DNA from 3 places in the Pseudoalteromonas sp. S2893 genome. Region 3 is predicted to be linked to each of the others. Evidence: predicted binding sites of a transcription regulator. Region 3 holds the regulator's gene; each other region holds the start of a gene.
The links. Region 3 encodes LexA, which represses DNA repair genes until DNA is damaged. Its sites were predicted from a motif close to TACTGTATNNNNATACAGTA; they were not measured.
Positions count from the first base shown of each region.

Region 1: dinB (DNA polymerase IV) is a predicted target of LexA. The motif match lies at 6,827-6,846, and genes of this name have one in related genera.
Region 2: uvrD (DNA helicase II) is a predicted target of LexA. The motif match lies at 4,866-4,885, and genes of this name have one in related genera.

Region 1 is NZ_PNCY01000001.1:116,198-127,256, forward strand. Features, by position in the region: gene CWC04_RS00560 (sensor histidine kinase) at 1-729, shown strand, start outside; gene CWC04_RS00565 (response regulator) at 730-1,191, shown strand; gene CWC04_RS00570 (ATP-binding response regulator) at 1,253-3,223, shown strand; gene CWC04_RS00575 (fumarylacetoacetate hydrolase family protein) at 3,239-3,853, shown strand; gene CWC04_RS00580 (ABC transporter substrate-binding protein) at 3,810-4,688, opposite strand; gene CWC04_RS00585 (aldo/keto reductase) at 4,842-5,894, opposite strand; gene CWC04_RS00590 (acyl-CoA thioesterase) at 5,962-6,384, opposite strand; gene dinB (DNA polymerase IV) at 6,858-7,910, shown strand; gene CWC04_RS00600 (M17 family metallopeptidase) at 8,149-9,684, shown strand; gene CWC04_RS00605 (methyl-accepting chemotaxis protein) at 9,737-11,059, opposite strand, start outside.
Region 2 is NZ_PNCY01000054.1:224-10,407, forward strand. Features, by position in the region: tRNA gene CWC04_RS17780 (tRNA-Met) at 129-205, opposite strand; gene cysQ (3'(2'),5'-bisphosphate nucleotidase CysQ) at 354-1,145, opposite strand; gene nudE (ADP compounds hydrolase NudE) at 1,138-1,710, opposite strand; gene yrfG (GMP/IMP nucleotidase) at 1,773-2,420, shown strand; gene CWC04_RS17800 (dUTP diphosphatase) at 2,429-3,052, opposite strand; gene CWC04_RS17805 (peroxiredoxin-like family protein) at 3,158-3,802, shown strand; gene CWC04_RS17810 (YacL family protein) at 3,932-4,300, opposite strand; gene CWC04_RS17815 (hypothetical protein) at 4,414-4,638, opposite strand; gene uvrD (DNA helicase II) at 4,950-7,115, shown strand; gene CWC04_RS17825 (tRNA(Met) cytidine acetyltransferase TmcA domain-containing protein) at 7,093-9,153, shown strand; gene CWC04_RS17830 (hypothetical protein) at 9,212-10,060, shown strand; gene CWC04_RS17835 (NAD(P)H-dependent oxidoreductase) at 10,110-10,184, opposite strand, start outside.
Region 3 is NZ_PNCY01000013.1:25,303-36,361, forward strand. Features, by position in the region: gene CWC04_RS07830 (hypothetical protein) at 1-322, opposite strand, end outside; gene CWC04_RS07835 (S41 family peptidase) at 322-1,941, opposite strand; gene CWC04_RS07840 (endonuclease) at 2,050-2,709, opposite strand; gene CWC04_RS07845 (VOC family protein) at 2,836-3,186, shown strand; gene CWC04_RS07850 (hypothetical protein) at 3,161-3,877, opposite strand; gene CWC04_RS07855 (DUF7218 family protein) at 4,021-4,272, opposite strand; gene CWC04_RS07860 (hypothetical protein) at 4,506-4,886, shown strand; gene CWC04_RS07865 (PaaI family thioesterase) at 4,897-5,337, opposite strand; gene lexA (transcriptional repressor LexA) at 5,515-6,132, shown strand; gene coxB (cytochrome c oxidase subunit II) at 6,605-7,741, shown strand; gene ctaD (cytochrome c oxidase subunit I) at 7,741-9,333, shown strand; gene CWC04_RS07885 (cytochrome c oxidase assembly protein) at 9,333-9,863, shown strand; gene CWC04_RS07890 (cytochrome c oxidase subunit 3) at 9,899-10,774, shown strand; gene CWC04_RS20030 (DUF2909 domain-containing protein) at 10,674-10,985, opposite strand; gene CWC04_RS07900 (SURF1 family protein) at 11,000-11,059, shown strand, end outside.

The DNA of each region.
Region 1 (11,059 bases), on a different contig from region 3:
CGTGAGCTTGAAGAGTTTGCGTTTGTTGCCAGCCATGATTTACAAGAACCACTTCGAAAAATTCAAGCATTTAGTGACCGCCTAGAAACCATGTTTAAAGATGAACTGGGCGAAAAAGGCATAGATTATATAGGCCGTATGAAAAATGCAGCGCAACGTATGTCTAACCTTATTAACGACTTGCTAGAATTTTCGCGGGTAACAACGCGAGGTAAAGACTTTGATGACACTGACTTAAAAGGCGTAGTTAACGACATTTTAAGTGATTTAGAAGTTGCCATTAAAGAAAGCAATGCGCAAGTAGAGGTGGGCGAACTACCGGTTATACAAGCCGATAAAAGCCAAATGCAGCAGTTGTTTTTAAACTTACTGTCTAATGCTGTTAAGTTTAGAAAACCAGGTATTGAGCCACACATAAGCGTAATGTACGAGCACAAAGACGAGTTTAGTGAAGAGCACAACGAGAAAGTGGGTTGGCAAATTATTACCATAAAAGATAATGGTATTGGTTTCTCACAAGAGTATGCTGATAAAATATTTGTACCATTTCAGCGCCTGCATGGGCGTTCGGAATATAAAGGCACAGGGATTGGGCTTTCAGTTTGTAGGCGTATAGTTGAGCGGCATGGTGGGATAATTACCGCTCATAGTAAAGACGGTGAAGGGGCAACCTTCATAATAAAATTACCTGTGGAAACAACGCTTTTCACACTTCAAGGAGAGGCTTAGATGCCGTATTCAAAAGTGAAACCTATTACAATATTAATGGCAGATGATGACGAGGATGATCGCCTACTCACGCAAGATGCGCTAGCCGAAAGCCGTGTATTAAACGAGCTGCATTTTGTGGAAGATGGGGTTGAATTATTAGAGTACTTAGAGCGCAAAGGTAAGTTTGAAGATAAAAATTCATCGCCACGCCCAGGGTTGATTTTGCTTGATTTAAATATGCCACGTATGGATGGCCGTGAAGCACTTGAGGCCATTAAGGCAAACCCAAACCTTAAAGGCATACCGGTTGTTATTTTAACCACCTCTAAGCAAGAAGAAGACATGGTTAAAGGTTATAACTTAGGAGCGGCCTCTTATATTACTAAACCGGTAACATTTGATGGCTTGGTTGATTTAATGAAAACCCTAGGAAAATACTGGGTAGAATTTGTAGAGCTGCCGACAACGTTTAACGACTAAATAAGTAGCAACATTAAGCCCCTAATTAGGGGCTTATTAAATGCAATTAAAAGGAGGTAGTATGTTAGATAAAGTGACTCGCTTACTTTTAGTAGAAGACGATGAAGATGATTACATTCTCACTTGCGACTACTTAGATCAGTTAGATTCACATACATTTGACATAGAATGGATAAGCTCTCCTGAGCAAGCAATAAGCATTTTAAGTAAAAACGATCACGATATTTGTTTGCTTGATTATCGATTAGGCGCCTCAAATGGGCTAAGTGTATTAAAAAAGGCCATTGCTAATGGATTTAGCGGGCCAATTATTATGCTTACGGGGCAATCTAATGATGAATTAGACTCTGCAGCACTTGATGCCGGCGCGGTAGATTACCTTATAAAAACAGAAATGAGTTCGAGCCGGTTTGCTCGCGCTATACGTTATGCTTTAGCGCGTAAAGATGTTGAAGGCGAGCGAGTAGAGCGTTTAAAAGCCGAGGCAGAGAACCGCTCAAAAGACAGATTTTTAGCCCACTTAAGCCACGAATTACGTACCCCGCTTTCATCTATATTAGGTTATACAGAGTTACTGCTACAAAGCGACTTTAGCAAACAGGCCGAAAACGAATTAGGGGTTATTTACCGAAACGGTAAGCACTTGCTGAGCTTGTTAAACGACGTGCTCGATTTATCTAAAATTGCTGCCGACAAATTAGAGCTCACCTTAAGTGAAGTAAACTTAGATAGCATGCTGGCTGATGTTTACACCTTAATGCGTGTATCTGTGCTTGATAAAGGTTTAAAGCTTCGCTTTGAGTCTCTACAGCCTTTACCTCTTATTGTTAGAGTAGATGCCACCCGCGTACGCCAAATACTCATTAACTTAATCAATAATGCGGTTAAATTTACCGAAAAGGGCGAAATAGTGGTTAGTGCCTGGACCGAGTGGGTTGAAGGCCAAGAAATGCTATTTTTTAGTATTAAAGACTCAGGCATGGGGATTGCCCCTGAAAAACAAGCATTAATTTTTAAACCCTTTGAGCAAATAGCCGATGTAGAATCGCGCTCTGTTGGCGGAGCAGGCTTAGGCCTTGCTATTTGTGCCGAGCTATTAACGCGTATGCACGGCAGTATTGATTTAACCTCTAGAATGGGGGAAGGCTCTACCTTTACTATTTCGGTGTACCCAGGTGATATAAGCGAAGTAGAACGCCAAGTATTAAACTTTAGTAGTGGCTCGCAATTACAGACAAAATCAGCGCCATGCAAAGTGACTGGCCGCGTATTAGTGGTTGATGATTTACGCGATTTACGCATGTTAGTTGGTCATATGATTAGCACATGTGGTGCGCGCGTAGACTACGCCGAGCATGGCCAGCAAGCGCTTGAAAAAGTAAGAATTGCACAAGCGTATCGCTCGCCTTATGATATTATTTTTATTGATATACATATGCCTGTAATGGGTGGTAAAGAAGCCACAATAGAGCTTAGAAAAATGGGCTACACAGGCCCAATTATTGCGCTTACTGCCGCCACTATGAAAGGCATACATGAAGAGCTGGCAGCCCTTGGCTTTAACGATGTAATACCAAAGCCCGTTGATAGCTCTTCTTTGTATCAATGCTTACAAGATTACTTAGTATCGCCAGAGCATGCGCCTCAAGCTAAAAACATTCACAGCGACAAAGCTGTAATAGAGAAAAAGCAGCGCTTTTTATTGGTTGAGGACGACCAAGATGCAGCGCAAATTACGCAGTTGTTGCTAGAAAGTTTAGGGGTAGAAACCGTTATTACCTCAACGTGTGCACAGTGTTTACAAACCCTCAATCATGACCAACAATTTAATAAGGTTTTGCTAGATATGCACTTACCTGACGGGCGTGGTGTCGATTTAGGTAAGCAAATTAACGAACGTTACCCTGACTTAAGCTTGGTGATTGTTAGTGGTGCAGAGCCCGATCCTAAGCAGATCAAAGATTTAAATATTAATCATGTACTTTTGAAACCGATTAATCTGAGCTTATTAGAAACCTTGATCAGCTCGTAATTTAGAAGTTATTTTATGCAGTCGATAAAACTAGAAAGTGAGTTATTAACGCCCTCTAAAGTAGTATGCGTTGGGCGTAATTACACCGCGCATATTGCTGAGCTTAATAATGAGCTACCAGATCAAATGGTATTGTTTAATAAACCGAACAGTGCGCTTTCGTCTACCTTATTTGCTACGCACAATAACGACACACTGCACTATGAAGCCGAGCTGTGTTTTGTTATTAAAAATAATGAGTTGGCAGGCGTAGGTTTAGGGTTGGATTTAACTAAACGTACCGTGCAAAGTAAGCTTAAAAATAAAGGGTTACCGTGGGAGCGCGCCAAGGCGTTTAACGGCTCGGTATTATTAACGCCCTTTGTCGCTATAGCGGATGCTGAGCAGGCGTTTACGTTTGAGCTTAAAATTAACGATAACGTTATTCAACAAGGCGATACGCAATTTATGATACACAAGCCTAAAGATATTTTAAGTGAAATTAATGAGTTTATGCACTTAGAAAATGGCGATGTAATAATGACAGGAACGCCTGCAGGCGTAGGGGAAGTGCCTGCAAACAGCGTATTTACAGTAAGCTTGTATGCTAATTCGACCTGCTTGTTATCGCAAAGTTGGCAGGCACAATAGGATTAAGTATTTGCTGTTGGTAATGCTTAGTAAACTGCGGAAAACTTTGCTCTAACCAAAAGCGCTGACTATTTATATAAGCAGGCGATTGCAATACCTGCTTATGTAGCGCTTTATTTATTTTATTAAGCGCCTTGGTAGCAAAATCATTCGGTGCTCTTACTGCACACCCTATAGCCCCTAAAACAAACTTTCTAGGGTCTTCTTCAATTGGTAAACTGACTATATTTTTAAACTTACTGTGGTTGACAAAATAATCCCTCATAAACGGGTAGTCTATTGTGTAATCTAAAAAGCCGCGACTTAAGCGAGCAATAACAGCTTGGCTTTCATTCTCGCTGCTCCAGCTTAGCGATGCTTTATGATACACCGTGGTGTTTTCGATTATTTTATTAATTTTTGAAGTAAACTTGCGCGCCGCGGCTTGACCATACACATATTGCTCGTCTGACAATAAATGAATAAGTTTAATAGGGCTGCCATACTTAGCGTGTATTTCTGGAGCAAGTTTTTGAGTGGTTAAAACCGAAAAAGGCGGGTAAACCGTGGTGGGGGTAGAAAACTGTAACACCCCATTGGCCGTTTTTTTATGAATAACACACGGAAAGCATACATTATCGCCTTCATTTAAGTGCTTATTAATTCGCTCTTGCGGCACGATTAGTCGTGTATGTTTTACATCATCAATGCTGTTAATTAGTTGCTCGGTGAGGTTGTCGCAAATACCACCTTGCGGCGCATGCGAATCTTTATCCATATGAAAGGGGGGCGTGTAACTTTGTAGCCATACAATTTCTTTAATTGGGTGAGTATTGTCAGCGTACCCGTAACGCATTAAACCACCTAGGACACCAAAGAATAAAATTACATTTCTAAGCATAACTCACTAAAAATAATCCATTTAAGTTAACTTTAGTATAGTTTTACTTTGTATATGTTCAAATGTAAGAGAGAAAAAGGCAGTAAAAAAACTGCCTATTATTTTGGTTTAATATGGCTGCGGGTAATCTTTAAAAATAGTGCCAATTTCAGTTAGAGTGTCGTCGCTTAAAGTTATGCTAAAAGCGTCAATGTCTTCTTTTAATTGGGCCATGCTGGTCGCACCAATAATTGACGAGGTAACGCCATCGACTTGATTACACCAAGCAAGAGCCAATTGGGCTGGGGTTATGCCGCTTGCATGTGCAAGCTCTACATAACGCTGCGTGGCTTTTTGCGCGTTAGGGGTATCTCTAAAAATGCCATTGCGCTGCATAAATGTCCAACGCGAGCCCGCTGGGCGTGCGCCGTTTAGGTATTTACCCGTTAGCAGGCCAGCAGCAAGCGGCGACCAAGGTAAATAAGCAATGTCTTCATGGATACACTGCTCAATTAAATAAGGCCAATCTTTAGCGTGCGCTAGGCTAAATTCGTTTTGAATAGACACCATACGCGGTAAGTTATGCACTTTTGCTAAATTTAAAAATTGGCTAATGCCCCATGGGGTGTCATCTGAAAGGCCACAATATTTTATTTTTCCGGCTTTAACACACTCATTAAGGCCCTCTAAAATATCAAGCATACCCGCTTGTTGTTGCTCAGTATCTACGTCACTAAAAGTGAGTTTACCTGGCCACTGCCTGCCAAAATGTGGGGTAGAGCGATTAGGCCAATGCAATTGGTATAAATCTATGTAGTCGGTTTGTAGGCGTTTAAGCGAGTTATCTACGGCCTCAATGACAGCGCTGCGTGTTATATCGCCGCCATCTCGTACCCACGACAAGCCATTGCCTGCAATTTTACTCGCCAATACAATATCACTGCGCTTTTGCGCATTGCGACTTAGCCAGTTACCTATAATTTGCTCTGTTTTACCGTAGGTCTCTGGTGAAGGAGGAACGGCATACATTTCGGCAGTATCTATAAAATTAACGCCTTGTGCCAAGGCATAAGCTATTTGCTCATCGGCGTCTTGTTGGGTATTTTGTTTACCCCAAGTCATGCTGCCTAAGCATACTCTAGAAACATCAACACCGCTGCTGCCTAACGGACTGTATTGCATTTAAAATCCTTAAATTATGTAAGATCTTGAGAGTGGATAATTAATATCAATTCGCAATAAAACCTAATTAAGCGAATTGGTGTAGCGCCGATAGTAATGGCTCTGAAATCGCCGCTTTTTGTCCTGTTTTAAAGTCAAACATAACAACTTGAGAATAGCCTGTGGTAGTAATAGCTTGCTGAGCATGGCTAAATACAGAGTAATTCATCATAAAACGGTCGCTTTTTATATCTGAAATAGTAATACCTACGGTTAAGGTATCTGGGAAGGTCACTGGACGTTTATAGCGAATATTGTTTTCACTAATGACCGGGCCTATTCCACCTGGTTTTATCGTATCAAACTGATTTATTTTATTTAGAAAATCGATACGCGCAATTTCAAAATAACGCAAGTACACCACGTTGTTAACATGTTGTAGGGCGTCCATATCGGCCCATGCTACGGTGATATCGGTATGAATAGGGTGCTGATCTTTGAACCTTTGCATGTATGTGTACTCTTAGTTTTAAATGAATGAGGTTATCAATATGGTGTTTGTAGCTCAAGACAATAAATGCCATGTTTTTTTATAAGATGATTGTACCTATTTATTTTTAGGACTACAGTTAAATAACACAGACAACACACACGAGAACACACATGCAAAATATAATTAATTGGGCTTTAGCCAGTTTAGTTTTTATAGCGTCTTTTGCTTGCTATGCAATGGGTAATGCCTCCGGCGGCATAATGCTTTTAGCTGCGGGGTTTTTATTGGAGTTTGTTTTTTGGCTACATTGCTTTAAAAAATCAAAGCGCTTTAAGCAGCCGTTTTAAAAAAGCGGTTTAAAGCTTGCGCGGTTTAACGCGCGACACCTAGTAGCGCTTTAACTTTAGCAAGCTAAACAGGCTTTAATGGACTTGCTTAATGAAAGTGAATCCTTAATAATGGCTGTATAAATAAACAGTTGTTATGTGGTAATGAAAAAGTTTATTCATATCGACATGGACTGCTTTTATGCAGCGGTTGAAATGCGCGATAACCCCAAACTTGCCAGTGTGCCTTTAGCGATTGGTGGCAATAGCCGTCGTGGTGTGCTCTCTACAGCAAATTATATAGCGCGCGAATATGGTGTTCGCTCGGCTATGTCTAATTACCACGCTAAGCAATTATGCCCCGATTTAGTTATTGTGCCTGGGCGCATGGCGGTTTATAAAGAAATTTCTAACCAAATACGCGCTGTATTTAAACGCTACACCGACCAAATAGAGCCGCTGTCGCTTGATGAAGCTTACCTAGATGTAACTAACAGCACCGCATGCAAAGGCAGCGCAACGCTTATTGCTCAGCAAATTAGAGCAGATATTTATAACGATACCGGCCTTACTGCCTCTGCCGGAGTTGCCCCCATTAAGTTTATTGCCAAAATAGCCAGTGACGAAAATAAACCCAATGGCCAATTTGTGGTTTTGCCGGATGAAGTTGATGCGTTTTTAAATAATTTACCGCTGGGTAAAATCCCTGGTGTGGGCAAAGTAACCCTCGAAAAGCTTAATTTAAAGGGGTTATACACAGGTAAAGACGTTCGCGAGAAAGGCGTTAATTGGATGCAGCAGCATGTGGGGAATTTTGGTGTATCGCTTTATCAAAAATGTGCTGGCGAATATATTGGTAAAGTAACCACTGAGCGAGTGCGTAAATCCCTTAGTGTTGAACACACCTATGAATACAATAAAAATAGCTTACAAGAATGTTTAGATCAGTTACCTAAATTACTGGAAGAGCTAACAGCGCGCCTTAATAAGCAACAGCTACAAAATCGTATTAATAAGCTAAGTGTAAAAGTGAAGTTTGCAAACTTTGTTGTTACCTCAGCGGATCAAGCTCATCATCAATTAAATACTGCTATTTTTACTGAATTACTCTCTAAGGCGTATCAACGCGGGATGCAGCAACCAGTGCGTTTATTAGGTATTGGAGTGGGTGTTAAAAATGAACCTAATTTAAATCTGCAACTGAGTATTCTTGATTAACTACATGCTTTTTGCAATTTAGAGTACTTTAGCAAAGTAATTTAAACATAGAGTAAGCAGGGGCTACCATTACTAAAAACTATATAGTGGTTGTTAATTTCTTCTTAAAATATGGAGTCACATTAGTTAGCTGTAAAACCAAGTTGCCAGATTAAAATGAGCTGATCGCAGTTGGCTGGTTTTGTGTTTTTATATCAACGATAATAGCCCCTTATGTTTTCTAACAGGAGTTTTACTTATGGCATATCCTCAAGCGATAGCTGCACAATCACTTAGTGCAAGCTTTGACTCATTTTCTCACGATGCACTTATTATAATTAGTGATGACTTTTCTCAATTAGCCAATAACTCATTAAGTGATGCTATCGAATCACACGCTAAAGTAGATTCTCGTATTGGTAAACAAGTTACGTTTTTAGTGGTTGATAATGTACGCGTTGTTTTAGCACCTACGGGGCCGCTTAACCGCGATTACGATGATGTAAGACGCTATTTTGATGCCGCTAAGCTAGCGATTAACGAAGCAAAAGCCGCGGGTAGTGTAAACCCTGCTATTTACTTACCAAAATTACATACAGATGCGCGTTACCAGCATGCATTAGAAGTGGCGTATTTAGGCGCATGCCAAGCCTTATGGCAACCTTTAGAGGCGCGCGAATACCACGGCGAAAGCATTGAGCCTATTACGCAAATAGGTTTAATAGATGCAAATGAGCAAACAGTTAAAGCTGTAAATGCAATTGCAGCAGGGCAATATGCAGCACGTGACTTATGCGGTACTGAGCCTGAACGTATGGCGCCACCACGTTTTGCCGATTACTGTGTTGAGCTTTTTAAAGGCTCTAAAGTAGCGGTTGATGTGATTGACGATATTAACACGATAGATAAAAACTACCCTATGCTTAGCACCGTTGCTCGCGCATCTTATGCGGTTGAGCGCCACCACCCACGTGTTGTAAAGCTAGAATACGTGCCAGAAGGTGAAGTAACGCGCACGCTAATGTTTGTTGGTAAAGGCTTAGTTTACGATACCGGCGGCGCCGATTTAAAAGTAGGCGGTTACATGGCAGGTATGAGCCGCGATAAAGGCGGGGCTGCATCCGTTGCGGGCTTTATGAAAGCCGTGGCAGATTACCAACCTAAAGGCGTTAAAGTTATTTCTTACCTAGCTGTGGTTCGTAATTCAATTGGCTCTGATTGTTTTGTACCAGATGAAATTATCACTAGCCGTGAAGGCGTACGTGTACGCATTGGTAACACCGATGCAGAAGGGCGTTTAGCTATGGGTGACCTACTTAGCGAAATGAAAGATGTAGCTAAAGGCGAAGTTAATCCAACACTGTTCACCGTAGCAACCCTTACAGGCCATGCGGCACGTGCTATGGGCCCTTACGGAGCGTATGTTGAAAACGGACCTGCACGTAGCGCTAATACCTCTCGTCAAATAGCGGATTGTGGTGATTTATGGGCAGATGCAGCTGAGGTTTCTCGCTCTCGCCGTGAAGATTACGACTTTATCAAACCGCGTACTCTCGCTGATGATGTTTTATCAAGCAATAATGCGGCCTCTGCTGTTACAGCCCGTGGGCATCAATTCCCTATGGCGTTTTTAGCCGTTGTTGGTGGGCTTGATAAACACGGTAACGACTCTGAGCAGCCGCTTCCTTATGTACATATGGACATTGCTGGTAGTGGTGTTGAAGGCGGTGATTGGCAGCACGGTAAGCCAACCGCAGCATCAGTAACCAGCTTATTTGCACGCTACTGTTTGTAAGTTAAAAACGCTTATGTAATAAAAAGCCCTGTTAATTCAGGGCTTTTTTTAATTATTTTAATTTAAAGCGATTAACCACGCTCGAAAGCCCTTGGCTACTTTGTTTAAGGTTATCGCTGGCATCGGTAAGTTGCTTTGTATTATTTAGTGATTGCTCGGTTGATTGAGATAGCTCGTTAATACGTAAATTAACCTCGTCAGCAGCTTGTGTTTGCTGCTCGGTGGCACGTGCTATTTGGCTGTTCATGTCGGTAATTATAGATACCAGCCTTTCTATTTCATTGAGCGATGTATCGGCAGATGAAACCTGCTCTACCGTCGTCACCGACAGTGCTTGGCTTGATTTTACCGCCTCTACAGCCGCTTTAGCGCCTTCTTGTAATTTAGTGATCATGGCTTGAATTTCATCTGTGCTTTGCCCGGTTCTGCTGGCTAATGTGCGCACTTCATCGGCAACAACTGCAAACCCTCTGCCGTGCTCGCCTGCACGAGCCGCTTCTATAGCAGCGTTGAGTGCAAGTAAGTTTGTTTGCTCCGATATACTTCTGATCACATCAAGCACAGAGCCTATATTGTTACTTTCGTTTGCTAAATCTTCAGTTACTTGGCTCACTGTCTCTATATTACTTGAGAGTGTTTCTATGGCGGTAATGGTATTCGCTACCACGTTTTTACCGGTTGAGGCATTGTGCGCTGCATCATTGGCTGCTTGTTCAGCGGCTTCGGCATTGCGACTCACATCATGAATTTGGTGCGTCATTTGCTCCATGGCGGCGGCTACTTGTGTGGAACTGTCGTTTTGTAGTTCAATGAAGGAGTGGCTTGTTTTACTTGACTCATCCACCGTATGAGCGTGTTTGCTTACATCATCAGCACTGTGCGATACATGTACTAACGACTCGCGCATTTTTAAAACAAATAAATTAAAAGAGCGTGACAGCTCTGATATTTCATCATTGCCCGATTCGCTTAGCGTACGTGTTAAGTCACCTTCACCTTGCGATATGTTTTTCATCATATCTGCGGCAAGACGAGTAGGCGTGAGTATACTTTTACCAATAAAGTAACTTAATAAAATGACAGCAATAATCATAACTAGGGCGCTAATTATGATGAGGTTACGCTGCTCGCTAAATGCTTCATCTATTGAATCTAGGTATACGCCTGAGCCAATAATCCATTGCCACGGGCTAAAACCTTTTACAAATGCGACTTTATCTACCGGCTGATCTTTTCCTGGTTTTGGCCATTTATAAGGTATAAAACCTTCTTTTTGTTGTTTTACAATGTTCACCATTTCTACAAAAAGTGCTTTGCCGTCGGGGTCTTTATTATTACTTAAGTCTTTACCGTTAAGCGCAGGCTTTATTGGGTG
Region 2 (10,184 bases), on a different contig from region 3:
TCCCTAAAGGAAATTGGTTGCGGGAGCCGGATTTAAAACGACTACCTTTGCTGGCTAATGAAGAGCTGAGACCGACAAGCTTTTCTTTAACTAACATTTTACAGTAACCTCAAACCCCTAAAGGAAATTGGTTGCGGGAGCCGGATTTGAACCGACGACCTTCGGGTTATGAGCCCGACGAGCTACCAGGCTGCTCCATCCCGCGCCTGTAATTTCTTTGAAATAGTTTCGTGTTAATAACGAGCCTGTTTCGAAGAGAGCGCTATAATATAGGAATAAACTTATATTGCAAGGCTTTAACTAGTTAATTGTGTTCAACCGAACAAAAAGCAATCAACAAGCCCTATAAATAGCTATCTCTGGTGTGGGCTTATCATTTTTTGAAACTCCCAATCTGGGTGCCCCATTACAATAAAGTCAGGATTTTCAGTGCTCTCACGCTGGTTATAAGTAAGCGGATTAAACTCTGCATCGGTTATACACCCACCCGCTTCTTCTACAATAACTTGTGACGCGCCGGTATCCCACTCGCCTGTAGGCCCAATTCGTAAAAAGCAGTCGGCTTTACCCTCGGCAACTATACATGCTTTTAGCGAGCACGAGCCTACTGCAATAGTGGCAAACTGCGTATTTAAATACTGACTGACCGCTTCAATTTTTTGTCTACGGCTTACTGCCAACGTTAGGTTATCGGGTGTTGCTACCGACATTTTTGTGTCGCTACCATTTTCTCGTTTAAATGCCCCCTGATTAGCAGTAGCAAAGTAAGTGATCCCTTTTGCTGGCCAATGAATCACACCTAAAACGGGGTGATTATTTTCAATAAGCGCAATATTAACGGCAAAGTCACCACTTTCTAAAATAAACTCACCGGTGCCATCCATCGGATCTAATAACCAATAGCGCTGCCAGTTCTTTCTTTGGGCAAGTGCCGGAATAGGCGTTTCTTCCGACATGATAGGAATGTCGGGCGCAAGCGCTTTTAAACCAGCAACAAGCACATCGTTAGACGCTAAGTCTGCTTTTGTAACAGGCGTAGAGTCTGATTTTTCTTGCTGGCCAATATCGTCTTTTTTATAAATAGCCATAATGGCATCGCCTGCACTTTGTGCAAGTTCAATACAAGGCTCTAGTAATTTATTCATTTGCAGCTCCAGACGCTAAATACTTATTTAATAATAGCAAAGCGGCAACACTGCGAGCTTCGGTAAAATCGTCTTGCTCTAATAATGACTGCCAATCTGTTAATGGCCACTTAACAACCACTAAAGGTTCGGGCTCATCACCTTCTAACGTTTGCGGATATAGTTGCTTAGCAAATAAAATATGCATGGTCGCGTTAAAGTAACTTGGCGCCATTGATACTACTTTTAGCGGCTCAAAAAATTCAGCACCAAAACCAACTTCTTCTTTAAGCTCTCTGTTTGCAGCTTGCTGTGGTGTTTCGCCTGGGTCTATCAAGCCTTTAGGAAAGCCTAATTGGTAGTCGTTTGTGCCCGCGCAATACTCACGTACCAGTAGCATTTCGTTATCTGCAGTTATTGGTACAATCATTACAGCCCCGCGGCCACCGCCACGTATGCGCTCATACTGGCGCTCTTCGTCATTAGAAAACTTAAGCTCTAACGATTCAACAGTAAATAAACGGCTTTTAGCAACTACATTGTTACTAATAATTTGAGGCGGAGTTGGGTGCTTTTTCTGTGTCATTGGCGTTATTTTGCTATCATGGCAGTTGTGCTTAATCATAAACTTTTCACAAGGAAAAGCCCATGCTAAATTGGTCAAAAATCGATACCGTTTTACTCGATATGGACGGAACATTACTCGATTTACATTTCGATAGTCACTTTTGGCTTAACGTTGTACCAGAGCAACTTGCGCTCACTCGCAATATTACCCTTGATGAAGCAAAAGCCGATATGCACAAACGCTATCAAGCGGTAAGTGGTCAAATACAGTGGTATTGCTTAGATTATTGGCAAGAGCAACTCAATTTACCGATAATGGAATTAAAACGCCAAACCCAGCACTTAATAAAAGTACGCGAAGATGTACCCCACTTTTTAACTGAGCTAAAAAAAGCAGGTAAAGAGCTAATTCTTTTAACTAACGCCCACCCAGAAAACGTCATGCTTAAATTTGAACATACCGCGATAGATAATTATTTAGATGGCGTAGTGTCTACTCATCAATACGGAGTGAGTAAAGAGCAGCAAAGTTTATGGCATCAAGTACAAAAAGACTTAGGGTTTAATAAGCAGCGCACTTTGTTTGTTGATGACAGTGTGCCAGTTTTAAATGCTGCCCGAGAATACGGCATTGAACATTTACTTGCGGTGGCCAACCCAGATAGCCAGCAACCACATAATGTAATAGCCGATTACTTAAACGTAACCGACTACAGAAACATAATCTAGCAGCTAGATTATTGTTGCGGGTAACGCGCCACTAGGCCTTGATATACTAGCTTTGCAAAGTCGGCATGTTCGGTATCAAGGCTTTTAACGACTTCGACTAAATGCTCGTTATCTTCTTGGCCATTCCATACTTTGATGTAGCTGCCATCTTTGTAGCCATGATCTTGGCGGAAAAAGTTTAACGTGTTTTTACCTACGTAACCACGGTATAAATCGTCAATATCCATCCCTATTTGCGCCATACACCCTGCAAACGCGGCCGCGTTAAAGGTTTTATTTGCAACTGCTGAAGCTGCTAATATTTCAAGAGTTTGTTTAAAGTCATCTGCGGCCTGTGGTGCGCTAAGTTCTTGTTCTAGCTGCTTAGCTAACTCTTCGTAAGAGGTTGTTCCGTCAATTCTTAACGACAAACCAAAATGAAATATATCAACCAATTCTAGAATAACTTGCTCGGTGTCTGGGGTTTGTTTTTTCCACCACTTCCAACCGTAATGATCTAGCATTTCTGCACACTCTACCCAAATGGCTCTGTACCACTCAAAGCCTTGGCTAAACCATTGATCATGAACTTTAGTGTTCATGGCATTTTGCATTTCTAGCATTACTACTAGCTTATTTAAGTTGGCTGACATATCGTTTCCACTTGAGCTTTTAAATTACGCTTATGATACAGGCAAATAATAAAAAGTGCATTTTTGATCTATTATAAACAGCACATAAAAACAGGGCAGGAAATAATGATGAGTAAAGTGTTACTGCACACCTTGGCGACTATTGTAATGACTGCTTTTTTAGTAACGAATGCGCAAGCAAGTACAGAAGGAATTGCTGCAGCCCCCGAGCAAGTATCACCATTATTACCGGGCTTAAGCGTGCCTAATATAACGCTCAAAGATCAACATGGTAATAATGTAGAGTTACAAAAGCGCTTTGCTGAAAAAACAACGGTACTTATTATTTACCGCGGTGGTTGGTGTCCTTATTGCTCAAAACAACTGGCTAATATACAAAAAATTGAGCAACAACTCGCTAATTTAAACGCGCAAATTATTGCAGTATCGCCAGATAGCCCAGAAAAGCTAGCCCAAAGTAAAATAAGTTCGCCAAATTATTTACTGCTTTCAGATGATAGCTTAACCCTAGCAAAAGCCTTAGGTTTAGCTTATTTTTTAGATGATAAAACAGCTGCTATCTATCGCAATAAGCGCGGTGTTAACTTTGTTGATGCCCAAGGCAAGGTAAACGTCGCCTTACCTGTACCAGCTGTATTTGTAATTGATAAAAGCGGCGTTGTGTATTTTCAGTACGCAAACCCTAATTATAAAGTACGTTTAACAGAGGAGCTATTATTAGCTGGCGTTAAATCAATAGAAAATCAATAATCTGTAGATATATACCAATCGACTTAAATATTTAATCATTCTAGGGTGCTAAATAGAGCGCTATAAATGCCTAATAACTTTACACAATTGATATTACAAAAAAGCCAACTAGGTTGGCCTTTTAAACGTTTAACGCGAGCCAGTAAACTCAGCCCACGACTCAATTAAATCTATAAAATCTTCAAAGCCACAACCACTCACTAGGCCATTTTCTTCAAGCATTAAGTCATCATCTTGATAGGCGACTAAATCTTCGCTGTCTTGGTGTAGAGCATGGGCTTCAAATAAGGCTTCGTCTTTAGAGAGTATTAAGTCTATCTCTTGGCCTTTTAACGTTATTGGCTCGTAACTTGTTTTTACCGAGCTAATAAGTGCTTGTACCATCGCGACTTTTTCTTTGCCAATTTCTTCGTTTAACCAGCGGCCAATTAGGGCATGCTCGCTGCTTATTTTAATGCGCAGCCCACTAATAGGGTCACGTATAAATTGATATTCCATAATTTTTACTTTTAAAACGCTAATGCACTAATTATACCCATAAATAGCCTTAAACACCGACCCTAAAACGCAAAATAGCGCCAATGGGCGCTATTAAATAGGTGACATAAAAGCTAACTTCGCGATCTAAAACGTGCAGCATCTATAATCGACCATAAATAAATAATAGGCACGAGTACGAAGCCTACTAATACATAAATAAGTGCGTAACTAATTATAATAGCTAGCGCAAAAAAGATAGCGGCTAAAATTCGCCCTTGTACCAATTGCCCTAAACCAGGAAAAAATATATTACACAACGCTGCAATAACATTACCGCCAGAACCTTGATCAGCCATACTCACCTCTGTAGTTAATTAATTTTAAGTTTTAGTTATTTACTTACTATCACACTTTATGCCAATTTATTAAAGCTTAAAAATCAAATAGTTAAATTACTACTAAATAACTGCTTTAGTATTTTTTACTAAATATAGGTCAATTTGATTATTTTTATTATTAATTATCGTTACTTTAGAGTACAAAAAAGCGACTAAGCGATTAGTTTTACAAGTATTTTTAGAATAGCTGTTCATAAAAACAGTATTTTATTTAGCCTAACAAAAACACCTGTTATACTGCCCTCATTATTGATTGAAAAGGCGTAACGATGGACGTTTCTGAATTACTCGATGGCTTAAATGACAAACAACGCGATGCCGTTGCAGCCCCACTACAAAACATGCTGGTATTAGCAGGTGCTGGTTCGGGTAAAACACGTGTTTTAGTTCATCGTATCGCGTGGTTAATGCAGGTTGAGCAAGCATCGCCTTATAGTATTTTTGCGGTTACCTTTACTAATAAAGCCGCTAAAGAAATGCGCACCCGTGTTGAAGAAACCCTAAAAGCCCCTGTCGGTGGCATGTGGATTGGTACATTCCATGGTCTATCACACCGTATTTTGCGCGCTCACCATCGAGAAGCAAACCTACCAGAAGCCTTTCAAATTTTAGACTCTGACGATCAACTTAGAATGATCAAGCGCTTATTAAAATCAATGAATATTGATGACAAAAAATGGCCCGCCAAACAATTTGGCTGGTACATCAGCGCTAAAAAAGATGAAGCCCTGCGTCCTAAAGATATTCAAGCCTACGATATAAACGAGCAAATGATGCTACGTGTATATGCCGCCTATCAAGAAGCGTGTGACCGTGCAGGTTTAGTCGATTTTGCAGAAATACTGCTACGTAGCTACGAAGTACTTAAAAATAACCCTACGCTACTTCGCCATTACCAGCAGCGCTTTGCCCACATGCTGGTAGACGAGTTCCAAGATACCAATACCATTCAATACGCATGGCTAAAGCTACTTGCTGGTGATACACAAAGCATTATGATTGTAGGCGACGATGACCAGAGTATTTACGGTTGGCGTGGCGCTAAAATAGAAAACATTAAACGCTTTCTAACTGATTTTGACGCCGAAACTATTCGTCTTGAGCAAAACTACCGCTCAACCGCGACCATTCTAAAAGCATCTAATGCGCTAATTAAAAATAATTCAGAGCGCATGGGTAAAAGCCTTTGGACCGATGGCAACGAAGGCGAACCTATATCAATTTATGCCGCCTTTAACGAGCTAGACGAAGCCCGCTTTGTAAGCAGCAAGCTACGCAGCTGGTTAAATGCTGGTAATGCGTTGCAAGACGCCGCTATTTTATACCGTAGTAACGCGCAATCTCGTGTACTCGAGGAAGCCATGCTTCAAGAAGGCTTAAAATACCGTATTTACGGTGGTATGCGATTCTTCGAGCGCCAAGAAATTAAAGATGCGCTATCGTACTTGCGACTGGTAGGAAACCGCCAAGACGACGCCGCATTTGAGCGTGTAATAAACACCCCTGCGCGCGGTATTGGCGATAAAACACTTAGCCATATACGCGACTGTGCGCGTGCTGAGTCGCTGCCTCTTTGGTACGCAGCTAAAGCAATTGTTGAACAACAACATTTATCGGGTCGTGCGGCTAGCGCTGTTACAAAATTTGTAGAGTTGGTAGAGCACATAGAAGATAAAATTAGCGACCTTACACTACAAGAGCAAGCCAAATACGCTATTCAAACCTCTGGGCTTATGGCTATGTATCAAGCTGAAAAAGGCGAAAAAGGCCGAGCTCGCGTAGAAAACTTAGAAGAGCTTATCAGTGCCTGCGATCAATATGAACTCCCTGAAGAAGAAGAGTTTAGTTCGCCACTTCAAGGGTTTTTAGCTTATACATCGCTTGAATCTGGTGAAGGCCAAGCCGATGAACACGAAGACGCTGTGCAAATGATGACTCTTCACTCTGCTAAGGGCTTAGAGTTTCCACTTGTGTTTATGGTGGGTGTTGAAGAAGGCATGTTCCCATCGCAGCAAAGTAATGAAGAATCAGGGCGCTTAGAAGAAGAACGCCGCCTTTGTTACGTGGGCATGACCCGTGCCATGGACAAGCTTTACATAAGCCATGCCGAAAGCCGTCGTTTATACGGCCAAGAAAAGTACCATAGCCCATCGCGATTTTTACGTGAAATACCCGAAGATTGCGTAGAAGAAATTCGTATTAAAACACAGGTATCACGACCGCCTGCTGCAGGACGTTTTAGCGCATCAGTAAGCCATGCTGTATTTGAAGAAAGTGGTTTTAACTTAGGCCAACGTGTACTGCACGCTAAATTTGGTATTGGCACTGTGCTTAATTACGAAGGCAGCGGCGCGCAATCGCGTGTGCAAGTAAACTTTGACGACCTTGGCAGCAAATGGTTAGTAACCGCATATGCACGACTTCAAGCTGTATAAGCACTGTGTTGAGCAATTAACGCAGCAACTAACTGGCGCAAAGCATCGTCAGTTAGTGCTAATTACAGGCCAGCCTACGTGGTGCTATGAGCTATTAAGCGCGTTAACCCGTTCGGATGATGTAAAGCTACTTTCAAGCAGCCTTGCCAATGCAAGTTGGCCTGAGCATACTCATCAACTACTTGGGCAAGAGTTTCCTCATGCCGTTTATGATGGCTTTAGTGGCATTTACCCCGATAAACTCGCTGCATTAGCCGGCACCGTAAAAGCCGGCGGGCTTTTATTTTTATTACTGCCTGATTTACAACGTCTAGCCTCATGGCAAGACCCTGCGCTGCAAAGCGTGCAGTCTTATGGGTGTAGTAATCAGCAAAGCTATTTTAATTTACGTTTTTCTCGCCTTTTACAAACCCTACCCGCCATACACTTTGATGAACACACTGTCTTTAAAGAGCCGCAGCTCAAAAGCAATGTAACAAATAAAATTGAGTATCAGGCGCAGCAACACTGCGTTGAGCAAATAATTAAGGTGGCCACAGGACGTGCGAACAGGCCTTTAATTATTAATGCCGACAGAGGGCGAGGAAAATCAGCCGCGCTAGGTCTTGCAGCCGCAGCATTACATGATAAAAAAATCATTGTATGCGCAACACAATTTAGAGCCACCCATAGCTGTTTTAAGCATTTAGCTAAAAGCTTACAGGTTGAATACAAGGCTCAGCAAAAACATTTAGCTAATTTACAATACATGGCGCCCGATGCACTGCTTAATCAGTTGCCGCAATGTGATTTATTACTGGTTGATGAAGCCGCCGCAATCCCTGTTCCTCTACTGTTAACCATGTTAAAGCACTACCCGCGTATAGTCTTTGCAAGCACCTTGGTAGGCTACGAGGGTAATGGCCGAGGCTATACCATTCGCTTTACGCAACATATTAAAGCAAATTACAAAGCGGCAAAAATTGTAAACTTAGAAGACCCTTTACGTTTTGCCAAGGGCGACCCTCTTGAGCAACATGTACGCACACTCTTTGCTTTAGATGCACAATATAACGAATACCCACCCGCTTTAAATAGCATTGAGCACGTTGAAGTCACTCAACAGCAACTCGTTGACAATGAGCCTTTACTGCAGCAAATAGTTGCGTTGCTAGCACTTGCCCATTACCAGAGCAGTGTTAACGATTTACGCCAATTACTTGATGCCCCAGCGCAAAGGCTGTTTATTAGTAGATGCGACATGCATGTTGTGGGTGTGTGTTTAATAGCAGTTGAAGGCGGTATGGATGCAGAGCTAGCTAAGCAAGTAATCAGTGGTGAGCGCCGCCCACAAGGGCATTTAATGGCACAATCGCTCGCGCAATTAAGCGCACAGCCAAGCTATTTAACAAAACAAAGCGCACGCGTTATTCGTATAGCTGTTGCACCTAACCTGCAGCAACAAGGCGTAGGTAAAGCATTGCTAGCGCATTGCCAACATCAGCTAACCCCCACCTGTAGTTATATAGGTGCAAGTTTTGGGGCTACAGCAGGGCTTTTACATTTTTGGCAATCTCAGGGCTTTAGTGCTGTAAAGCTAGGTTATCAGCGAGATAAAAGCACGGGTGAGCACTCAGCCCTCGTTATTAAAGCATTAAACACATCCACGCAGGGCTTACATACCTTAGCTCAGCAATTTAAAAGTGATTTGTTTTATGGTTTATTAACGCACTTTAGCCAACTCGACAGTGAGTTAGTCAGTGAGCTAATAAGTAAATTTATCGATGAATCTAGCGTGCCCAGCCCACCTATAAACACTGCAATTAGTACAATAAATCGCTTTAATACCGCGCCAAAACTATGGTATTTATTTAACCACTCCCCATCCAGCCTAATGGCAACTAAAAGTGAAGATCGCCACTTGCTGATACAAATGGTATTACAAAACCACAGTAATGAGCAGCTAATCAAGCAACATCGTTTAAGTGGAAAAAAAGCCTTAGAGCAACAATTTAAACTCGCAGTTAAGTCACTAATTAAAAAACCACACAACCTTTAAGCTATTTATCTATTTTGTTCTATCCTTAAAGCATTACAAGGCAATTAAAGATAAAGGTATGGAATTCATAAACTTTCAAGTGGGCTGTAAAACCATTTCACTTAAAATTCTCGATATTTTACTCACCGAGCGGTTTGATAATAACCTCACTACATTGCCAAATAACAATAAGAGCTTTATTGGTGTAAAAGACTACATGGAAACACCCACGCCGGTGTTCGACCTAGGTGTTATTTTAAATGGCAGCTCTACAGAGCAAAGTAATAAAAAAGCACTTAATGAGCTAAGAACCTGGCAAGCCTCGCTTAATGATTGGTTTAGCCAATTTGAAAAAAGCATCGCGCAACAGAGCCACGTAATAACAAACGATAAAACTCAGCTGCACAACATCGCCGTATTTTATAAAGAGTTTAAAACTGACAACAGTGACCTAAAATCTATCATAGAAAAACTTGATGAGCCTTTTCAAGCGCTAGTAACAGCAACAGATCGCGCAGTTAGTACTCATAACGAGCAAGACTATAAACAAGCCAGTAAATATTTAGCGAGTATAAAGCGCAACAGCTTTATGCAATTACAAAGACTGTTTGATGCGGCAAAAGAGCAAATAACACTCGATTATAAACCTATTATTGTTTTTACTACTAAAGATGGGCTCAACCCGCATATCGGATTACTAGTAGATAAAGTAGAGGACAATATAGATTATAAAAAAGAAGACATTAAGCCACTCGATAAATTAACCGAAGTAGGCTTTGATATAGACCCGCAAACCAAAGGCATGATGCGAGGGCTAATAAAGTTAGCCGAAAAACACAGTGTTTTAATAGACCCTAGCGCAATATTTAGACCTGATCATTTAGCACAACAGGAAGACGAAGAAACACAAGCGTATGGTTTATTCTAAAAATAAAAAAGCCGAGAAGGCTCTCGGCTAATTAACTTATAGCAACACGTTATACAGTAGCTATAATATCTTCAACTGGTAAACGCGCTTTAGGTTTGCCAAAGTTCCAATCTTCTTCTTCAAC
Region 3 (11,059 bases):
TTTTAGGATAATAAAGCACGCACTGCTCGGCAATTATTTGTAAAACAAACTTTTCTGGCTTGATATTATGCGCGCCCATTATGGGCATACCATTTGAGTCTTTACTATTTCCATGGCTTAATAATAACTCGCTGCGTTTAGTAAAAACGGTGTCGGCCAGCGTAACTAGTGTGCCGCCCTTCGCTTTTATAATCGCTTGCTGGAGCGTGGCTATAACGCCTGGGTTTACCTCGGTTAGTAGTGCAGGCTTAGCAGTGGCATTACTCATACTGTTACAGCCTCCAATAAATAATAAGGTTAATATTGCCAGTAGTTTAGCCATTACTTATCCTTATTTAACGTAGGCCAGGTTAAATCCATATTGCCACGGTTAACGTTATTAGGTGCGTTTAAAGGTAATAGCTGCTTGCTATCGCCAGCAGCGCTTTGTACTTGCGTTTTAATACTTGCAGAGGCGGTGCTAACAGGGCACGTGCCGTTATTATCAATATGATAAAGCGCAGTAGAGAGTATCCCTTCGTTTGGATCGCCTAATTGATTATCAAAGTCGTCACTGACTACACAGCCTTTTACATCAGCATCAAACTGCGGTGTAGGCGTTGGCGTAAAGCCTGCTGCATATTCACCAAACCCTTTACTGTTAATACCGCTAAATTGAATGGTGTAATAGGTGGTGCCACAGTTATGTGTTGGGGTAAAACCGTATGGTTTACCGCAGGTTGTGTCGCCAATGAGCACTACCTCGGCGTCAATGCCTTTTAAGCCATTAATAAAGGCTTCTGATGCCGAACACGTACCCGATGTACTAAGCACATACACCTTAGATAGGTTTAAATCGGGGAGGCTTTCGCCAGTGCTGAAAAAAGTTGAGTAATCAATTTCTTCATCTATAAACGGAAAAGGCGACTCTACCGGTTGTTTATCGTTTTGCTGAGTTTGGTAATAAATACGGTTTTGAATGTTGGCGCTGCCCGCCACCATGTAAGCCAGCTGCGAAGAAAGCGCTAATAAACCGCCTCCGTTATATCTAAAGTCGATAACAAGCTCTTCCACGTTATCGGTTTTAAATTTATTAACTGCAGCAATTAAGCCTTCTTGGGCAATACCTATATGGCTATTAAACTGCATGTACCCTACGCTAGTGCCATTTGCAGTGGTAATAGTTTTTACGTTTTGTACAGGTGTTTGCTCTATGTTGCCGGCAGTTACGTTAAAGGTTTTTTCAGCGCCATCGTTACTGCGCACAACGATGGTGTGCGAGTCGCCATTAGTGGGGCTAAATAAGCCTTCGTTTAAGGTATCTACGCCTGCTTGTGTGCTGGTATTAATGCTTACGCCATCAACTTCAAGTACGGTATCGCCACGTTGAAAACCAATTTGGCTTGCTGGTGAGTCGTCTTCTAGGTAGGCAACACGTAAAATTCTATCAGCTGGGTCGCCAATAAATGCCCAATTTATACCATAGCCTGAGGTTACACCTGATTGCGCTTCTTGAAAGTAGTCCTCAGAAGGCTCTGAAAAATGAAAATTATCTTTTTTATCACCAGAGTCGGTTAGTTCTTCGGTTTTTAGTTGGGCAAAATAATCGGCCACTGTAGGAAAGTTTTCAGGGTCGTTATCGGCTATTTCATCATACCAAAGGTAGGTTTCGTCGCTCCACGAGCGAAGCCAAAGCTTTTCGTAAAGGGCTGAACCGGCTTGGTCAGGGTAAGGCGCATTATTATTAAACGGATCGTTACCTGTGCGTGGGTTTTCGCAAAAGTTTTTTAACTCCTCCGATGGCTCAAATACACCTGCCGTCCAAGTTGGGGCTGAACTAGCAGGGGGGGTGACGACTGGGTCGGGCGTTTCATTCATGCTGCTACCACCGCCACAGCCCACAAGCGTTAGGCTTGAAAGTGCAGCAATAATAGCGAGTGTTGCTTTATTATTTTTAAACATACAAAACTACTTTTTGTAAATAAGTTGTTTAAAATACTACAACACCCGCTCATTTATTCAACGTATTCGCCCCTAAATTATGTAAATGAATGTATACACTTAGGTGTGCTACAGCTTACTTGCGCTGCTTTTATCTGCAAATGCTTGTTTTTGCCAGGCATCAAATAGTTTTTGTTGTTTAGCTGATATTTTTAAGCCGTATGTTTTTTGCATATAGGCGTAGGTGTCGGCAATGCGCTTACGGGCATAAAAAGGAGGCTCTACAACGCGTTGTTTAAAGTTAACCTTTACTTGGCAGCGGCCATATTGGGTGGCGTTTTCGCTAAGCATACCAAAGCGATAGTTAGAGCGATCTGCGTTAATTTCGCCAATAGCAGGGGCTAAATTGTTTATATCGGCTTCCATTTTTCTAAATTTAGCACTGACCTTGCGACAGTTTTTACGACCACCGTTTTGCCAGCATTGTAACTGGTGACCAAATTCCCACGCCGGCACTATATGCTCCCACTCTATACGCAGTGCACGTACATTAACCTTGCCAGAGGAAGTTAACGTATTACGTGGAATATAACCACAGTTGCTAGGGTCGGGGATTAGCTTTTTACCTTGTTTTTTAATGTCGCAGCCGCAGTAAAGGCTTTTGGCGTTTTCGGGTAGGGTTTTAATTAAGTGCCTTTTAGCCGTTGAAAAACGGGTAAATTCTTCACTCGATGTAGAAAAACAAATACAACAAGCCACAAAGGCCAAAATAAATTTAAGCATATCCATCACATACGTGAACTACAGGAGGCGCTAGTCTAAAGTTTTGCTGCTAAAAGATAAAGCCTGAACAAATTTTAATCCGCAATGCTTAGTACACTCTATACTGATATAAAAAATAGCGAGGAGATGACTATGCTAGGTGCTTTTTCAATAAGTTTAACAGTTAAAGATATTAGAGTCTCAAAAGCGTTTTACGAAAAGCTGGGCTTTAGCGAGTTTGCAGGTGAGATAGAGCAAAACTGGCTAGTGATGAAAAACGGTGAGCATTTAATTGGCTTGTTCTCGGGTATGTTTGATAAAAACATGCTGACCTTCAATCCTGGCTGGGATCAAAACGCACAAACCGTTGCAGAGTTTAAGGATGTTGATGCGCTTAGCGAATATTTTCAAAGCGCTCATATCCAGGTTGAACCTGTGGGTGATAAAAGTTTTATTATTACCGACCCAGACGGCAACCCTATTTTGATTGACCAACACGTGTAAGTTTTTTTAGCCTAACGTTTTGTATTAATAAAATAATACCGCATAAACAAAATAGTACGCTGGTGGCTGCAAAGCTGATGAGAAGCGGGTTGTTAAAATCTTCTCGCTCGTCGTAATCCATTATGTGTAGCATCCAAAAAAAGTCGAATATGCGCCATAGTGTGCTGCGAACTATGATAACTTTGCCGTTAATTGCGTTTAAATACAGCGTAGTATTAAAGGTGTCGTTAAATTGTACTTGCCACACATTTTTTTTGTATCCCACCTCTCGAGTGCCTTGTTTTAAAAGTGTAGTGCTAATTGGCTTAGCGTCGATGAGTAAATGCGCTTGTGCATTAGCGGTAATTTGTATTTTAGTCGGTGGCTGAAAAGGGCGCCCCGTTAAACCATTAAAGCTTTGCTGCTCGTCAGTATTAATAACAGTAATAAGCGGGGTCGTTAAAAAGTGCTCAAACACTATTTGCGTGGGGTTAGGTACTTGGGCAGTAATATTATCGAGTGATGTGGGGTAGTCTGCTTGAGTAAATGGGTTTGTAAGTGTGCGCTTAGCAAGGTGCTTACCGTGTACGTATTCAAGTGGTATCGCGCTCATTACTAAGCCGCCTAAAAGCCAAGCTAAAATTTGTAAGGCAAGTAAATAGCCTAGCCACTTATGTAGTTTTCGAGCGCGCTTAAATAGTTGTTTTCTCATTTTGTGCTTCTTATTATTTTTAGCGTTAGTGTATTACAGCAGCCCATGCTTTTACTGCGGCATTTTGTCGCAGTTATTCATAAGCTTACTCTAACTTTATAAAAATAATAAAAAGGAGCGATAAAAAATCAGTGAGGCTGTGTTTAATGCTCACGTAAGGCATTTATTAGCCCTTGTTTGCTCATTTTAGAGCGGCCACTAATGCCGAGCTCTTTAGCTTTATTGTACAGCTGCTTTTTAGTGCGCTGCTCATACTTTGAGGCTTTGCCGCCTTTGACAGCAGTTTTATGAGTATTGCTATTAGCAATGCGCGCGGCTTTTTTTTTGCTCATGCCTTCATCTCGAAGCGCATCGTACTGATCGTCATTTTTAATTTGCGGGCCATGATCTACCATAATTGTCCTCCTGAAGCGTTTAATTACACAGTGTGTGTGTATAACTTTCATACATAAACGGTAAAATTAAGCGTAATTAGCCTAACCCGTTTTATAAGGCAAATTAGGTGCCAATGGCGTTTAAACAGGTATTTTCTATGAATAAAGCCATGTTTAGCGCTTAGTTGATTTGGTATAAAAGTAAAACTGCGTTAAAGTTTGCGATGAAACTATAAGAGGGTAAAAAGCAGACAATGTCGGAAATTCAATTTTTAAATGTAGATCTAGAGCTTGAGTCTAAACAAGATATTAGCGCCCTGGTGGCAGACTTAAAGAAAAACGCGATGGTTTTGCATTATGACAAAGACGAATATCGTCAATTGGCGCGTATTGAAGCCTCAGGTGATATAACCACGCCAGACAAAGCAATCAACCACTTATGTGAATTAATAGAGTCGTGTTCACGTAATGCGCTTAAGCAGTGGCTAAGCTGTTCGCGCAGAACGTTTGATATAGGCTTTGAGTCGGGCACGTCACCTAAGTGTTTTAACCAAGCTCTACATGCAGATACACTACTACGTATATCTGCCATTGGCGCTGGTATGGAAATAACGATTTACCCTATCGAAAAGTAGCCATAGTTAATTATTTGCGCTCGACAACCGCTGCGGTCATTTTTGATACGCAGCAAAGCTCGCCGCGGCTATTGGTTATTTTTATTTCCCATACAGAACTGCGCTTACCAATATGAAATGCACGAGTAACGGCGGTTAAAGTGCCATTTCGAGAGGCCTTTAAGTGGCTGGCGCTAATTTCCTGTCCAACACAATAAAATTTTGTAAAGTCCACTACAAAGTTAGCGGCGTAGCTTGCTACGGTTTCGGCAAGTACCACATTTGCGCCACCATGTACCATACCAATAGGATTATGATGCTCAGGAATTGCGGGCATGGTAGCCACTAGGTAATCATCTCCTATTTCGGTTATTTCTATGCCCATGGTTTTCATTAGCGTGCCTTGGCCGTTTATTCCCTCATCTAACTGTTTGCAAAGCTCTAATGTAATGGGTTGATGCCAAATACTCATAATTACTCCTTTATATTGAAAGCAAATTTATAGCATTTTAAATACTGAACGTCTGTAATTACCTAAAATTTATCCAGGTGCGGTGTATTTAGCTATTTTAAAGCACAATTTAAATTTGCGATTTTTATTTAACTGTATATACTCACAGTTAAATGTACTGTATGGAAAACCAGTTGTATGCGACCATTAACTAAACGCCAAGCTCAAATACTCGAACTAATAAAAGTTTTTATTAAAGACACTGGTATGCCTCCTACACGTGCCGAAATTGCGCAAACACTCGGTTTTAAAAGTGCCAATGCCGCAGAAGAGCACTTAAAAGCGCTTGCCAAAAAAGGTGTTATTAAAATGAAACCAGGCGCAAGCCGTGGTATTCAATTGGTTGAAGAAGAGGAGCCTGAGCAACTGGGTCTGCCATTAATAGGTAGAGTTGCAGCGGGTTCGCCTATTTTGGCGCAAGAGCATGTTGAGAGTCACTGTAAAATAGACCCACTTATGTTTAAACCAGCCGCCGACTTTTTACTGCGTGTTAACGGTATGAGTATGAAAGATATAGGTATTATGGATGGCGACTTACTTGCCGTACACCGTACTCAAACTGCAGAAAACGGCCAAGTTGTGGTTGCACGAGTAGATGAAGACGTAACCGTAAAACGCCTAGAAAAAGCAGGCCGAAAAGTATTATTACACGCCGAAAACGAAGAGTTTACGCCAATTGAAGTAGACCTTGAAAACGAATCTTTTAATATTGAAGGGTTAGCCGTTGGCGTAATAAGAAATGCCGATTGGATGTAATTTTTAACTATTTTTAAGTAATATCTATAAATGCGCACTTTTTAGTGCGCATTTTTGTTTTAAAAACAAACCTTCCACCATCTCAAAGCGCCCTAAAATTATTTAGGCTGTAAACTTTTTTTCACTCATACTTTTATCTTCCTAAGCGTGTTACATCCCTTAATTTTGCTCGTATCTTGGCTGTTAAATAACAATTTAATACGCCGTCATTTAGTCAATTTTAAAATATCACTTGATTGTTTTTTATACTAAAACTTGCTTGTTGTACGTTTTTTAGCTAATCATTAATGTGCTGGACTAACAATAACTCACAGCTTTTTAGTTATGAGAACACACAATATACACAAACCTTTTGTTGTCCTAGCGATACCAATCAAAAATAAGATTGGTTAAAAAATAAAAATAACGAATTGGCGTTTAAGCCGTATGCCTCTTCGCTTTGCATTCGCAATAGCATCAAAGGAGCCGTCACATGGGTAAACTGACCTCTACCTTGTGGCTTGTGTTGATTATGTTCCCGCAGCAAGTGCTGGCTAATAGCCAATACAATATGCGCAAGGGCGTAACCGATATAAGTAATAATGTATATCAGCTACACATGACCATATTTTTAATATGTTGTGTGATTGGGGTGATAGTGTTCGCAATAATGTTTTGGGCACTGATTCATCACCGTAAATCTAAAGGGGCAGTTCCTGCCCAATTTCATGAAAGTACCAAAGTAGAAATTCTTTGGACTGCCATTCCGTTTGTTATTTTAATTGCCATGGCAATCCCTGCCACTAAAACCCTCATTGCGATGGAAGATGCCAGTAAGGCTGACTTAACCATTAAAATTACAGGGTCACAGTGGAAGTGGCATTATGAATATATGGGCGAAGACGTAGAGTTTTACTCTATTTTATCTACCCCTCAAGACGAAATAGCCAACCTTGCTAATAAAAACCCTAATTATTTACTTGAGGTTGATAAACCTTTAGTACTGCCAATTAATCGAAAGGTGCGTTTTTTAATGACCTCTGATGATGTTATCCACTCTTGGTGGGTACCCGATTTTGCCGTTAAAAAAGATGCCAATCCGGGGTTTATCAACGAAACGTGGACCAACATTAACGAAGAAGGTATTTACCGAGGACAGTGTGCAGAGCTGTGCGGTAAAGATCATGGTTTTATGCCCGTGGTGGTTGAAGCTAAATCGCAAGAGGACTTTAACGCATGGCTTGCAGATGCTAAGCAAGCTAAGCAAAAAGCCGCACTTGCTGATGCAGCATTGCTTGATAAAACAATTCCTAAAGAAGAGCTAATGACACTAGGTGAGCAAGTGTATATGGCAAGTTGCGCTGCGTGTCATCAACCTACAGGTATGGGGCTACCGGGCGTATTTCCTGCGTTAAAAGGCAGCCCCATTGTTTTGGGTGATATAAAAGATCACATTGATGTAGTGATTCATGGCCGCCCAGGAACTGCAATGCAGGCATTTGCAAAGCAGCTCTCAATTAAACAACTTGCAGCGGTAATTACCTATAAACGTAATGCGTGGGGTAATGAAACGGGTGATGTCATCCAACCTAGTGAAATTCAGGCAGCACTTGATGCGGAGGCGAACTAATGAGTAGCATAGTAGAACAACCTAACGCCAATGACGCTCACCACGGCCATCACCCAGCCAAAGGTTTTAAACGTTGGTTATACACAACAAACCATAAAGATATTGGCAGCATGTACTTAATTTTTTCGCTGACTATGTTTTTAATTGGCGGTGCAATGGCCATGGTTATTCGGGCTGAGTTATTTCAGCCAGGATTACAATTGGTAGACCCACACTTTTTTAACCAAATGACCACAGTACACGGTTTAATTATGGTGTTTGGTGCTGTTATGCCAGCCTTTACGGGGCTTGCTAACTGGATGGTACCGCTCATGATTGGTGCGCCAGATATGGCGCTGCCCAGAATGAACAACTGGAGCTTTTGGATTTTACCCTTCGCTTTTTTAATTTTATTGGCCTCGTTATTAATGCCTGGAGGCGGCCCCGCATTTGGCTGGACGTTCTATGCGCCGCTTTCAACAACGTATAGTAACGACAACACTGCAATGTTTGTGTTTGCAGTGCACATTATGGGGATTAGCTCAATTATGGGCGCAATAAACGTAATTGTGACCATTGTTAATTTACGTGCCCCAGGCATGACATGGATGAAACTACCATTATTTGTTTGGACATGGCTAATAACCGCATTTTTATTAATTGCTGTTATGCCCGTACTGGCCGGAGCGGTCACTATGGTGCTCACCGATAAATACTTTGGAACCAGCTTTTTTGATGCGGCAGGTGGCGGCGATCCGGTGATGTTTCAGCACATATTTTGGTTTTTTGGCCATCCCGAAGTGTACATCATGATTTTACCCGCCTTTGGTATTATTTCGACCATAGTGCCTACATTCTCACGTAAAAAACTATTTGGTTATGCCTCAATGGTTTACGCAACCTCCTCTATTGCATTACTGAGCTTTATAGTGTGGGCACATCATATGTTTACGACCGGTATGCCCGTTGCTGGCGAGCTATTTTTTATGTACGCGACCATGCTGATATCGGTGCCTACAGGGGTAAAAGTATTTAACTGGGTAGCCACTATGTGGCGAGGGTCAATAAGTTTTGAAGTGCCCATGCTATTTAGTATTGCCTTTATTGTGCTGTTTACTTTAGGGGGCTTTTCGGGGCTGATGTTGGCTATAACGCCTGCTGATTTTCAGTATCACGATACTTACTTTGTGGTGGCGCACTTTCATTACGTGTTAGTTACGGGGGCAATATTTTCGATTATGGCGGGGGCTTATTATTGGCTGCCTAAGTGGACGGGCAACATGTACAACATTACCTTGGCTAAGTGGCATTTTTGGTTATCGCTGGTAAGCGTAAATGTATTGTTTTTCCCTATGCATTTTGTAGGGCTGGCAGGTATGCCGCGCCGTATTCCCGATTACGCCCTGCAGTTTGCTGATTTTAACGCAATCATAAGCATAGGTGGGTTTGCCTTTGGTTTATCGCAGTTACTCTTTGTGGCGGTGGTAATTAAATGTGCCCGAGGGGGCGATAAAGTCCCTGCAAAAGTATGGGATGGTGCTGAAGGTTTAGAGTGGGAAGTGGACTCTCCTGCGCCGTATCATACTTTTTCTACGCCGCCGGAAATTAAATAATGACACATGCACCGCTATTAAAGCGCCTAATTCTTATTTGTATAGGTATGTTTGCTTTTGCATTTGCCTTAGTGCCCTTATATGACGTGTTTTGCGACATAACTGGGCTTAATGGCAAGCCGTCGCTTGAACAAGCTAAGCAAAGTACACAGGTTGCACAAAATCGAGAAATAGGTGTGAGCTTTACAACCCATGCGCAAAGTGGTGCGCCGTTTATTGTTAAATCTAAAGAATACAGTGTTGATGTGAAACCAGGTGCCATGCGTGAGGTGATGTTTAGCGCAAAGAACACCAGTGATATCGATAAAGTAATGCAAGCGGTACCTTCTGTATCGCCCGGAAAGGCAGCCAAGTACTTACATAAAATAGCGTGCTTTTGCTTTGATCAACAACCCCTAAAAGCGGGTGAAGAACTTGAGTTTAAGCTGCTTTTTTATGTTGATACTGCACTGCCGAGCGATGTAGAAGAGCTAACTTTATCGTACACCGTATTTGATATTAGTGAGCAGCTAGTAGCAAGAAATAACTAGCCTGCATGTCTAGTGTAAAACTAGGAGCAAGTAACATGAATCAAGATTATGAAAACTACTACGTACCCGAGCAAAGTCCTTGGCCCATAGTGGGCGCGGTGGCGTTATTTTTTATTGCCGTTGGTGCGGCTTTAACAGTCATGAACTTAGAAAGTGAAGGGGGCAGCGGTGTGTACCTGCTATATGCAGGCATTGCAGTGCTGCTGTATATGATTTTTAGCTGGTTTAAAAATGTAATTAGCGAGTCTGATCAGGGCTTATATTCAGCGCAAATGGACCGCTCATTTCGACAAGGAATGAGCTGGTTTATATTCTCTGAAGTTATGTTTTTTATGGCCTTTTTTGGCGCATTATTTTACGCCCGCATACTGTCGGTGCCTTGGCTTGGCGGCGCTGGGAATAATGCAATGACCAACGAGGTGCTTTGGCCGACCTTTGAGGCCGTATGGCCACTACTAACCACACCAGCAGGTGAAACCACGCAAGCTATGGGGTGGCAAGGCTTACCCCTTATTAATACGCTTATTTTATTAGCGTCTTCGGTTACTTTGCATTTTGCTCACGTAGCCATTGAAAACAATAAACGTAAACCGCTAAAAGTGATGCTAGGGGCAACCATTTTATTGGGTGTGTGCTTTTTAGCATTGCAGGTAGAAGAATATATTTATGCCTACAACGACTTAAACTTAACACTAGATGCAGGCATTTACGGGAATACATTCTTTTTGCTGACAGGTTTTCATGGCATGCATGTGACCCTTGGCGCCATCATTTTGTTTGTTGTATTTGTGCGTATTTTAAAAGGCCACTTTACGAAAGATAAACATTTTGCTTTTCAAGCAGCGGCTTGGTACTGGCATTTTGTTGATGTGGTGTGGCTGTGTTTATTTGTTTTTGTGTATGTGTTGTAACGGTTAATGGTGAGTGATTAGCCTTTATAAAACCAAGTTTTACAGCGGCTATCACCATCACCAAAACCACCACAGAAAACAGCACGCGACGGCCTAAAAAATGCGACATAGGCCGACCGCCAGATTTATCGGTCACCATAATAAATAGCGCTCTAAACAAGTTGAAAAGTATAAATAGTAACAGCAGCACAATAATAATTTTAATAATCACTGGGTTGACCCTTTATGCAGTTAATTTTAAGGCGTAAACAAAAGCTTAGCTCATTTATCGCACTTTGCGTTGTG